One region of the Cellulomonas sp. P24 genome, then DNA from elsewhere that is predicted to be linked to it. Evidence: riboswitches for the same ligand, from Rfam matches in the RefSeq annotation. Region 1 holds a riboswitch; the other holds the start of a gene.

Region 1 (5,802 bases):
TGGTGTACGGCGCATCGATCTTGTTGAGGTCCGCGAGCTGGCGGAGGGTCATCGGTCCGTCCCGGAGCTGGACGAGGACCTTCCCGCGTCCGCCACCGAGGCGGAAACCGAGCGTGTCGGCGAGCTCGCGGCGGCGGTTGTTCGCCTCGACGAACCGGTGCATCAGAGCCCATGCCTCCTGTCCGGGAGCCCCCGGGGTCGCGGTCACCACGGCACCGTCCGACCGAGGTAGTCGACGTAGTGCAGTCCGCGGCTGCCCCGGAGCGCGTCGAGCGTCGAGGCGACGCGGGGGATGCTCTCCTCGATGCTCAGGCGCGCGTCCGCACCGCCGAGGTCCGTCCGTACCCAGCCGGGTGCCATGAGGACGAGAGTCCGACGGTCGTCCCGGTGCCGCGCCGCGTAGCTGCGCATGAACGTGTTGAGCGCGGCCTTGCTCCCGCGGTACACCTCGTGCCCGCCACGTTCGTTGTTGGCGACGCTGCCCTGCCCGGAGGACATCACCCCGATCGTGCCCGCGGGGTCGACGAGGTCCTGAAGTGCCTCGATGACGCGCAGCGGACTCAGGGCGTTCGTGACCATCACCCGGGTGAACTCCTCGACCGAGGTCTCGGCCACCGTCCCCTCCGGCTGGTTGGTCACGCCGGCGTTCACGAACAGGAGGTCGAACAGGCGGCCGGCCAGGCGATCACGCAGCGCGACGATCTGTGCGGGCACGGTGATGTCGAGGGTCTCGATCTCGACGTGCTCCGGGTCCGCGTCGGCGAGGTCGTGCAGCGCGGTCCAACCCGGACCCCGGACAGTGGCCACGACCTCGCGGCCCTCGCCGGCCCATTGCCGGGCCAGCGCAAGACCCAGGCCGCGTGACGCGCCGATCAGCAGCACGCGCCCGCCCGGGCCCGACGGTTCGTCGACGGGATCGGTTCGACTCGTTGCCATCATGCCAATGATTATATGGCATACAACGAATCTGCCCCGCCCGCCGACGATCCCCGGCGCGTCGTCCACCGCATCATCGGCCGAGCCACCACAGTGAGCACCGATGACCAACCGCACCCGCCCCCTCGCCCTCCTCGCCCTCACCGGCGCACTCCTGTCGGGTTGCGCGGCGGCCACCACCGGCCTGCCGCTGTCCGCCGCCACGCAGCCCGGCACGACACAGCCGGGCACCGCACCCTCCGCCTCCGCGACCGCCACCGGCCCGAGCACCTCCGTCACGACGACGATCGCGATCGGCCCCGGCCCGTCCGGGCACTACACGGTCCAGCCCCAACCTGCACCCGGCACCTGCCACTACCGCGTCCTGGACGCCGCCGCCGGCAAGGTGCTCCCCGACCCGACCTGCACCCCGGGCGCCATCAGCCCGACCGTGACGCCTGCGACCCTGGCGACCACGATCTGCCGCTCCGGGTACACCGCGTCCATCCGACCTCCGACGGCGATCACCCGGCGGGAGAAGGCCGCCTCCGTAGCCGCCTACGCCTATGCCGGGAACCCGCACGTCGTCGAGTACGACCATCTGATCTCACTCGAGCTGGGCGGGGACCCCAACGACCCGCGCAACCTGTGGCCCGAGCCGAACGCGGCCACGGCCTCGTCGTTCACCAACGCGAAGGACGCCGTCGAGAGCCGCCTGCACGCCCTGGTGTGCCGAGGCGCGATCACCCTGACCGCCGCCCAGCGCGCGATCGCCACCGACTGGACGACCGCACTGGCTGCCGTGAGCACCGGTACCTGAGCACTGCCACCTGAGCACCGCCACCTGCGCGCCCTCACCCGAGCGCTGCACGCGTCGGGTCGACCGGCGGCAACGCCTGCCGTCTACCGGAAGAACTGGAACCCGAGGCGGACCACCAGCGCGCCGACCACCATGAGGAAGACGATCCGCACGATCCGGCTGCCGCCCCTGACCGCGGTCCGGGCCCCGAGATAGCCACCCGTCAGGTTGGCGACGCCCATGCACAGCCCCAGGTTCCACATGACGGAACCGTGCCTGGCGAACAGGACCAGCGCACCGAGGTTGGTCGCGAGGTTGACGATCTTCGCGGTGGCACTGGCCTCGAGGAACCCGTAGCCGAGGAGCCCGACCAGCGTGAACACGAGGAACGCTCCGGTGCCGGGCCCGGCAACACCGTCGTAGAAGCCGATCACCGCGCCTGTGAGGCCGGCGGCGATCGCATGCCGATGCCCGCTGAAGCGAAGCGCGGTGACCTCACCGAGAGCGGGACGGAGCGCCGTGTAGGCGCCGACGCCGAGCAGGATGACGAAGATCACCGGCTCGAGCACCCCTGACGGGACCGCGGTCGCCGACAGGGCGCCGAGCGAGGCTGCCGCAGCGGCGACTCCCGCAGTCGGCAGCGCGGTCCGCAGCGACGGCCGGATCCGCCGGTAGTACGTGGCTGCGCTCGTCGCGGTCCCCATGGCGCCCGCGAGCTTGTTCGTGGCGAGCGCCTGGACCGGGGTGAGCCCCGGCGTCAGGAGCAGGACGGGGAGCTGGATGAGCCCGCCTCCACCGACCACGGCGTCGACCCAGCCCGCCGACAGGGCCGCCACGAGGAGGAGGGCGAGCGTGCCCGGGTCGAGCGTCGGGAGCAGGTTCGCGAGCGTGGGATCGACCTCTCGGGTGGTGTCGACGCGGGGACGCCGCGCCGTCCGAGATCGATGTGGCCGGCACGTCCCGACCGGGCGGCCGGGCATCGCGCGCTGCATCGTAGTCGGGGATGCCGTCCGTGGCGTCCGTCGTCCATCCCTCGCGCCGCGTCCGCCGACACCCCGCAGACCATCGCGAGATCGTGAGTGCGGCGCGAGATCGCACGTCCAGACTGACGATCTCGCGCCGCACTCACGATCTCGCGGGTTGGGGCGGGACACGGCGGGTGGGTGTCGTCTCGTCAGCCGCCGGCCGCGTCCGCCTCGGCGCACGGCGCCCGGCCGTGACGGTCCTCGTCGTAGAGGACGCACAGTCCTCGGCCGCGTCGCTTCGCGTCGTACATGGCGGCGTCGGCTGCGGCGACCATCGCATCGGCGGTCGGGAGGTTGCCCACACCCATGGCCACGCCGACGCTGCTCGTCGTGACATGCCGATGCGTCCCGATCTCGTACGGCGCTCGGAGCGCCTCGTTGAGGCGGTGCGCGATGACCAGCGCCGCCTCTCTCGTGGCGACGGCATCGAGGAGGATGACGAACTCATCTCCTCCCAGGCGGGCGGCGGTGTCCCCGGACCGCAGCTGACGACGGATGCGTCGAGCCACGTGGACGAGCAGCTGATCGCCGGCACCGTGACCCCAGGTGTCGTTGACCGTCTTGAACCCGTCGAGATCGAGGAACAGAACGGCGAAGCCGATCTCACGCCGGTCCGCGAGGTCCAGGCGGTGGGACAGGCGGTCCCAGAAGACGGTGCGGTTCGGCAGCCCGGTCAGCTCGTCGTGGTGCGCCCGGCGGCTGAGCTCCCGCGTGGCCTTCGCCAGCTCGGCCGTGCGATCGGCGACCCGGCGCTCGATCTCGTGGAACGACGCCTCGAGCTCCTCACCGAGGAAGTTCACGCCGGCCGAGACGGCGTCGACGATGTCACCAGCAGGACCGACCGGCGCGCGGGCCTCGAACCGCAGCGCAGCGAAGTCCTGGATGGTTCGCACGACGTCCTCCAGCCGACGCTCGAGATCGTGGACCTTCGCGTCGTCTCGGTCCGTCGGCGGGCCGGCGCGGGACGACCCCGACCGACCCGGGATCCGCGACGGCTCGTCATCCCCAGACCGGGTCGGCGTCGTCACCCGCCGACCTCCGCGAGCCAGGCGAGCGCGGACGCCTCGTCGTCGAACAGCCGCGTCGGCACCTTGGGCTTGCTCACGGTGAGGAAGAAGTCCCCCATCATCCGGCTGAGCGGGGTTGCGACGACCAGGGCGACAGCCGACACGAGGTCGCCCCGGCGCACGAACTCCATGCGCGCGGCCCGATCCTGCGGGCCGGAGTCGTGCGTGTCCACCAGGAGCGGGGCCCGGCGCCCGCCGGTGAGCCTCTCCATCGCCTCGACCGCCGCGACCGCGTCCTCGAGACCCGTCGCGACCCGCGGCGCCCAGACGAGGTGAACCACGCCGTCCTGCCGGAGCCAGATGCGGAACTTCGGGTGGGCGATCTCCGTGTTGTCGTTCATCGGATCCCCGATCGTCGCCCGGCGCGTGGGTCCCCCCCGACGGGCTGATCCTGACCGTACCTCGGAGGTGAGACGTCGGGCTCGCGCAGCCCCATGGCTTGGCGCCCCGGGTGGCCGAGCCACCGGTCTTGACTCGTGGCCAGGCGTGGCACCGGCCTGCTCACGCGGCACGGCGCCGCGCGCACCGGTCGTACGACTCTTCGACACGACGACCAACAGCTCTCCTGGTTCGGCGGCCCGGCTGACCTCGAGGGTCCCGTGGCTTTGCGTCCCCACCTCGCGATGGGTTTGCCTTTTCGTCACTCAGATGGCCCATCGACATCACCACGGGCTCAAGTAAGCGTCCCGGTCCCACTACCCGCACCGTTCACCCGAACGGCCCAGCGCCCCGCGGTCGACCGGGGCCGCCCGGTCGATGGGGCACCCGCACGTCGACCGGTGCCGCGAGGAGCTCTCGGCGACACCCGCGGACAGGACTTCCCGACGGAGCCGGATCCCGGTTGGATCATGACCTGACACCAGCCCCGGGTGCGACCGAGGCACCCAGCACACCGGAAGGTTCCCTCGTGACCCACCACCAAGAGACCCGCGTCGAGGGACCGATCGAGCTGTGGCCGGACGCCACCGGCCCCGACGGCTCCCTCATCAGCACCGACCCCCGCCACCCCGACGACCCGCTCCTCCGCAACGTCACCCGTCCCACGCTGACGGCCCACCTGCCGGACCCGGCGGCGGCGACCGGCACCGGCGTGGTGATCTGCCCCGGCGGTGCGCACCACTTCCTCTCGATCGTCAACGAGGGCTCCGCCGTCGCACGCTGGTTCGCCGCGCGTGGGATCGCCGCGTTCGTGCTGCACTACCGCCTCCTCCCCACTGCCCGCGACGAGGCCGAGCTGACCGCGCAGATGGAGGCCGTGATGAACGTCCCCGGGAGGATGACCGAGCTCTCTCGGGACCACCGGCCGATCGCCGTCGCCGACGGCGCGCGCGCCCTCGAGATGGTCCGCGGACGCGCGGCGGACTGGGGGGTGGCGACCGACCGGGTCGGCATCCTCGGATTCTCCGCGGGCGCGTTCGTCGCCACCGCCACCACCCTGGACACCCCCGCCCCCGGCCGCCCGGACTTCCTCGCCGCGATCTACGGGTCCGTCTGGGAGGACCTGACCGTCCCGGCGGAGGCGCCGCCGCTGTTCCAGGCCTGGGCCTCCGACGACACCATCGGCGCGCTGATCGTCGAGTCGTGCCTGGCGCTGTACACCGCGTGGCAGTCCGCGGGCCGTCCTGTCGAGGCGCACGCCTACGCTGCGGGAGGGCACGGCTTCGGCATGCACCACCAGGGGTTGCCCTCCGACGGCTGGATCGATCAGCTCCACACCTGGCTGGGCCAGCAGGGGCTCCTCGGCTGACCGGTGGCGCGGGCGTCCTCGCGACGGGCGACTTCGCCCCGGGCAGCGGGTGAGCACCAGGAGTATCGGTGCTACCACACCGATGATTGCAGTGTTACCACCGGAGTGTTATCGTCGATGACGTGACCACACGAGCGGCGATAGTCGAGGCGGCGGCGGACCTCTTGGCGCGCTCGCCGAGCGGCGACATCTCGACCCGCGCGGTCTGCGAGGCGGCCGGGGTGCAGCAGCCGGCGCTCTACCGGCTGT
Region 2 (5,802 bases), 1.0 Mb from region 1:
GCTGCTGTCCTCGGTGCTGTTCCTGGTGGCCCTGGCCCTCACCTACGCGGCCGCCGGCACGGTCAACCTCGCCCAGCTCGCGCAGCGTCTCCCGGAGATCGACCCGGGGGTCAGGCTCGTCCTGCAGGTCCTCCTGCTGCTGGCCTTCGGCATCAAGGCGGCCGTGTTCCCGTTGTCCGCCTGGCTCCCCGACTCGTACCCGACGGCGCCCGCCCCGGTCACCGCGGTGTTCGCCGGCCTGCTCACCAAGGTCGGCGTGTACGCGATCCTGCGGACCCAGACCCTGCTGTTCCCGGGCGGGGGCGTCGACGCCGTCCTCATGTGGGTCGCGCTGGCGACGATGCTCATCGGCATCCTCGGTGCCGTCGCGCAGAACGACATCAAGCGTCTGCTCTCGTTCACGCTCGTGAGCCACATCGGCTTCATGCTGTTCGGCATCGCGCTGTCGAGCGAGGCCGGCATGGCGGCAGCGATCTTCTACGTCGTGCACCACATCACCGTGCAGACCGCGTTGTTCCTGGTCGTCGGCCTGATCGAGCGTCGTGGCGGCTCGACGTCGCTCGATCGGCTCGGTGGGCTCGCGAAGGTCTCGCCGGTCCTCGCGGTGCTGTTCTTCGTCCCGGCGATGAACCTCGCCGGGGTGCCGCCGATGTCCGGGTTCCTCGGCAAGATCGGCCTGCTCCAGGCCGGTGTCGCCCAGGGCACGCCGCTCGCGTACGTGCTGGTCGGCGGGAGCGTCGTGACGTCCCTGCTCACGCTGTACGCGCTCGTCAAGGCGTGGAACAAGGCGTTCTGGCAGACGCCACCCGCGGAGCTCCCGACCGACCGGCACCGTACCCGGCTGCCGTTCGGCATGGTCGGCTCCGCCGCGGCGCTCGTCCTGGTCGGCCTGTCGCTCACGATGGTCGCGGGTCCGCTCTACGGTTTCGCGGACCGGACCGCCACGTCGCTGCGCGACCGCACCCCGTACATCGATGCCGTGCTGCCCGACGGCGCTCGCGGGCTCGGGCGTCCCGCTCCGGCCGATCCCGTCGCGGAGGTGCACCCATGACGCTGCACCGTCATCGTCGGCACCTCGCGATGCACGCGCTCACCTACGCCTGGATGGTGGCGGTGTGGGTGCTGCTGTGGGGTGACCTCTCGATCGCGAACGTCCTGGTCGGGGCGGGTCTCGCATTCGTCATCACGACCGTCCTGCCGATGCCGCCGATCGACTTCCACGGGCGGGTGCGACCGCTCGGGATGCTGCGGCTGCTGGGTCACTTCGCGGTCGAGGTCACCCGTGCGTCGTTCCAGGTGAGCGTGATCGCGTTGACGCCCGGCCGGACACCCCGCGGCGCCGTGATCGGTGTCCGGCTCCGGTCGCACTCGGACCTCTACCTGACGATCACCGCGGAGCTCGCGTCGCTCGTGCCCGGCTCCCTGGTGATCGAGGCGCACCGGCTGACCGGGATGCTGTACCTGCACCTCCTCGACGTCACGACGGCCGCGGAGGCCGAGGCGCACCATGCGGCCGTGCTCGGTCTCGAGGAGCGGGTCATGCGGGCCCTGGCCTCCGACGACGAGCTGATCCGCGCCGGCCTACCGGTCCGGCGCCCGACGCGAGGAGCGCGGCGATGACCGTCCTTGCCCTGTTGTGTGCGGTGATGCTCGCCGCCGGCGCGGTCCTGGCGGTCGTCCGGGTGGAGAAGGGGCCGTCGATGCTCGATCGCACGATCGCGATGGACGTCGTCGTCACGGTGCTCATCGCAGCGATCGCCCTCGAGTCGGCGGTGACGCGCAGTGCCGTCGCGGTGCCGATCCTCGTGGTGCTGTCGATCGTCGGGTTCCTCAGCTCGGTGACGATCGCACGGTTCGCCGCCGTCGAGCCGGCGGGCGAAGGTCGGGTGCTCACCCGGGAGGAGGCCGCCGCTGTCGAGGCCGAGCGCGCGGCGCGTGAGGTTGCCGACGAGGAGGCCGAGGTCGCCGAGGAGAGCGGAGCGCAGGACGTGGCTGACGGCGCGGGCGGGGACGCAGGCGTGGGCGGGGATGCCACTGCCGCGGACGCCGCGGACGAACCGGGGGAGGGGGAGTGATGGGGTCGGACGCGTGGACGACGGTCGCGGACGTCGCGGCCGGTGCGTTCCTGCTCGGGGGGTCGTTCCTGGCCTTCGCCGCCGGCGTGGGCGTGCTGCGGTTCCCCGACCTGCTCGCGCGGATGCACGCCGGGACGAAGCCGCAGACCCTCGGGCTGGTGCTCGTCCTCGCCGGTCTCGCGCTCCGCATCCGCTCCGCGCCGGCCGTGTGGGCGCTCGTTCTCGTCGCGATCTTCCAGATGCTCACCGCGCCGGTGGCCGCCCACATGGTCGGCCGCGCCGGCTACCGCACCGGGAAGGTCCCCTCGGCGACGCTCGTGGTCGACGAGCTCACCGTGGACATGCGCCGCGCTGAGCGGGCGCGCGCGGAGCAGATGCGTGCCGAGCAGATGCGCGCGGAGCAGATGCGCGCGGAGCAGATGCATGCCGAGCAGATGCATGCCGAGCACGACGAAGCCGGTCGGTCCGAGGACCGACCGGCTTCGCGTGAGTGAGTTATTCGCCCGACGCCTGCGTGGGGATGCCGCTGAGGAGGCCGCGAACCTCTGCCTCGCGGAACCGGCGGTGGCCGCCGAGGGTCCGGACCGAGGTGAGCTTGCCGGCGTTGGCCCAGCGGGTGACCGTCTTCGGGTCGACGTGGAACAGCACGGCGACCTCGCCAGGCGTCAGAAGCGCGTCGACGCGGGGCGTGTAGCTGCTGGTGTTGAGAAGGCCTGTGGCCATGATGGTTCTCCTGACGTTCGGCAGCCCGGCTGACCGTCACGGTCCCGTGGCTTTGCGTCCCCACCTCGCGGCGGGTTTGCCCTTTTCGCTGACCCCTTGATGATGGACCATATCGGGCATTTGCGCAACATGCGGACATCGGTTCGTCGGATGAACGTGCTGTGATACGCAACGTCCCTGGTCAGCGCGATGGCGTCGATGCGACGCGGCTACCGCCCGGCGGCGAGGCGCTCAACCAGCCCGGTTGGCGTTCACCCGCGCCGCGAGCCGCGCCGTTCCCCGGGCCGTGTAGACCTTCGCGAACGCGACCGCAGCGGCGGTGACCGCAGCCGCGGCGGCGATCTCGACGAACCGGTTCTCGAGGTCCTCGTCGGGCTTCGGCGGACGGTGGCCCGTCGCGGTCTTCCACGCCAGGGTCACCGCGCGCTGAGCCACCCACGCCGCGGCGACCGCGGCACCCGCGCCGGCGATCTTCGCCAGGGTCGAGGGGGCTTCGTCGTCCGCCACGTCGCACCTCCGTGTCCGGGAACGTCGCAGGTGCGACGTGTTCGTCGACCCACGCTAACGCGGGACGAGCCGCGGTGTATTCTCGTTCGCGAACGACAGGGGAGCGCCACCAGGGCGCTGAGAGTGCGGGCGACCGCAGACCCTCGAACCTGATCCGGTTTGCACCGGCGTAGGGAGTCGGGAATCTCGGCCGTGAGCCGGGTGCTGCTCGTCCCGCTGACGGCTGATCACCGTCGACGCGGCAGGGCCGCCCCCGTCGCGGCCCTCCCCGTGTGACGACGGGAGAACTCACCATGGCACTACCTGAAGCACCTCGAGCACCTCGAGCAGACGAGGCAGCGGGATCACCACCGGCATCCGGGGCCGGAGCCACCTCGGCGATCGGCGCCGGCCCGCTCGGCAGCCTCCGGACGACGCGAGCCGTCGTCCCGGCCGCCCTCGGCCTCGCCCTCGCCGTCGCCGTCTGGGCGATCGGCCTACCGGCCGGCCCGTCGTTGTTCGGCTCGTCGCTCGCCGACCTCACCGTCCCGACGGCGGTCCTGCTCGCTCTCACCGGCCTGTGGCTTGCCGGCTGGGCCTCCACGACGCGTGAGTCGTGGCGGGTCGTGGACATCGTGACCGCATCCGTCCTCGGGGTCGCGGGCGGGTTCCTGTTCGTCGTGTGGAACCTCTCGTGGCCGGTCGTGAGCGGGGCGCTCGCCGCGTTCCCCCCGGCGTCGGGCATCGGGGTCGGCATCTGGCTCCTGCCCGGCGTCCTCGGTGCGCTCGTGATCCGCAAGCCCGGCGCGGCGCTCTACACCGAGCTGCTCGCCGCCGTCGTCTCGGCGCTCGTCGGGAACCAGTGGGGATTCTCGACCGTCTGGTACGGGTTCCTCGAGGGGCTCGGCCCGGAGGTCGTCTTCGCGATTCTCCTGTACCGCCGGTTCGGGCTGGGAGCCTCTCTCGGTGGCGGCGCGGCGGCGGGTGTCGTCGTCGGCCTGCTCGACTCGTTCGTGTACTACCCCGAGTTCTCGCCCGCGTACAAGACCGCGTACATCGTCGCGACGATCGTCTCGGGCGTCGTGATCGCCGGCCTCGGCTCGTGGGCACTCACCCGGGCGCTCGCCCGGACCGGCGCGTTGTCGTCGTTGGCGTCGGGCCGAGATGCACGCCGCGTCTGACATCGGCACCGCCGCCACCCCGGCCGTCGGGCTCCGCGCCCGCGGCTGGGGGTGGCGGCACTCGGGACGCCGCGCGTGGGCGTTGCGGGGGGTCGACCTCGACATCGCCCCGGGGGAGCGCGTCCTGCTGCTCGGCCCGAGCGGGGCCGGGAAGTCCACGCTGCTCGCTGCTGCGGCGGGTCTGCTCGACGACGGTGCCGGGGAGTCCGAGGGGACGCTCGAGGTCGATGGTCTCGACACGCGGGCAGCCCGCACGGCGCCGGACGGGCCCGGCGGTCTTCGCGCGCCCGGCACGTCGCGAACCGGGCTGCTCCTGCAGGACCCGGACGCGCAGACCGTCCTCGCCCGGTGCGGTGACGACGTCGCCTTCGGGCTCGAGAACCACGGCGTGCCGCCCGAGCTCATCTGGCCGCGCGTCGACGAGGCGTTGCGGCTCGTCGGTTTCCCGTACGACCGTGCGCACCCGACGTCCGCGCTGTCCGGCGGCGAGCGCCAGCGACTCGCCCTCGCCGGGGTGGTCGCGATGCGCCCGGGGCTGCTCATGCTCGACGAGCCGACGGCGATGATCGACCCCGACGGGGCCCGGCAGCTCGTCAGGTCCGTCGCCGGTGTCATCGGTGCCGCCCCGCACACCGACGGGCGCCTCACGGCGACGCTGATCGTCGTCGAGCACCGGGTGGAGCAGTGGCTGGACGTCGTGAACCGCGTGGTGGTGCTCGAGCCGGGTGGCGGCGTGATCGCCGACGGGCCGGCACTCGAGGTCCTCGCCGACCAGGGGCCCGAGCTGTTCCGCCTCGGCGTGTGGGTGCCGCGCCGGTTCCGGCCCGCGGCCGCGACCCCCGCCCGCGCCCAGGTCGCCCGACCGACGCACGAGCCGGTGCTCCGCGCTCGCGGCCTGGCCGTGCGACGCGGTCGGTTGGCGCCGGTGCTCACGGGGGTCGACCTCGACGTCGTCCCCGGCGAGATCCTCTTCCTCACCGGCGTGAACGGCTCGGGCAAGTCGACGCTGGCGCTCACCCTGGCCGGCCTCGCGGCCCCGGCTGCCGGAGAGCTCACCGCGGAGCCGGAGCTCGCCGGAGACGCCGGCCTGCATCCCGTGCGATGGCGCGCCCGGGACCTCGTGACCCGCGTCGGGACGGTGTTCCAGGAGCCGCAGCACCAGTTCGTGGCCGGGACCGTTCAGGCCGAGCTCGCCGTCGGACCTCACCAGGCCCGGGTCGCCGCCGACGTCGCAGGACGACGGTGCGACGAGACCCTCGCGCGGCTCCGGCTCGGGGCGCTGGCGCTCGCGAACCCGTTCACACTGTCCGGCGGCGAGCAACGGAGGTTGTCGGTCG

Evidence for each region. Region 1 has a riboswitch for cyclic di-GMP ahead of LJB74_RS14510 (STAS/SEC14 domain-containing protein). Riboswitches for the same ligand answer to the same signal wherever they lie in the genome.
Region 2: another riboswitch for cyclic di-GMP. It lies ahead of LJB74_RS09525 (BldC family transcriptional regulator); the one in region 1 lies ahead of LJB74_RS14510 (STAS/SEC14 domain-containing protein).

The regions. Positions count from the first base shown of each region.
Region 1 covers NZ_JAJDFX010000002.1:3,082,326-3,088,127, reverse strand. Annotated here, with positions in the region: gene LJB74_RS14535 (MarR family winged helix-turn-helix transcriptional regulator) at 1-208, opposite strand, end outside; gene LJB74_RS14530 (SDR family oxidoreductase) at 205-936, opposite strand; gene LJB74_RS14525 (hypothetical protein) at 1,040-1,735, shown strand; gene LJB74_RS14520 (TSUP family transporter) at 1,819-2,694, opposite strand; gene LJB74_RS14515 (GGDEF domain-containing protein) at 2,889-3,632, opposite strand; gene LJB74_RS14510 (STAS/SEC14 domain-containing protein) at 3,764-4,147, opposite strand; cyclic di-GMP riboswitch class I at 4,376-4,450, opposite strand; gene LJB74_RS20665 (alpha/beta hydrolase) at 4,714-5,553, shown strand; gene LJB74_RS14495 (TetR/AcrR family transcriptional regulator) at 5,676-5,802, shown strand, end outside.
Region 2 covers NZ_JAJDFX010000002.1:2,037,612-2,043,413, reverse strand. Annotated here, with positions in the region: gene LJB74_RS09545 (Na+/H+ antiporter subunit D) at 1-1,051, shown strand, start outside; gene LJB74_RS09540 (Na+/H+ antiporter subunit E) at 1,048-1,620, shown strand; gene LJB74_RS09535 (monovalent cation/H+ antiporter complex subunit F) at 1,617-2,075, shown strand; gene mnhG (monovalent cation/H(+) antiporter subunit G) at 2,075-2,569, shown strand; gene LJB74_RS09525 (BldC family transcriptional regulator) at 2,571-2,798, opposite strand; cyclic di-GMP riboswitch class I at 2,815-2,889, opposite strand; gene LJB74_RS09520 (DUF4235 domain-containing protein) at 3,030-3,305, opposite strand; TPP riboswitch at 3,393-3,498, shown strand; gene LJB74_RS09515 (ECF transporter S component) at 3,599-4,465, shown strand; gene LJB74_RS09510 (ABC transporter ATP-binding protein) at 4,449-5,802, shown strand, end outside.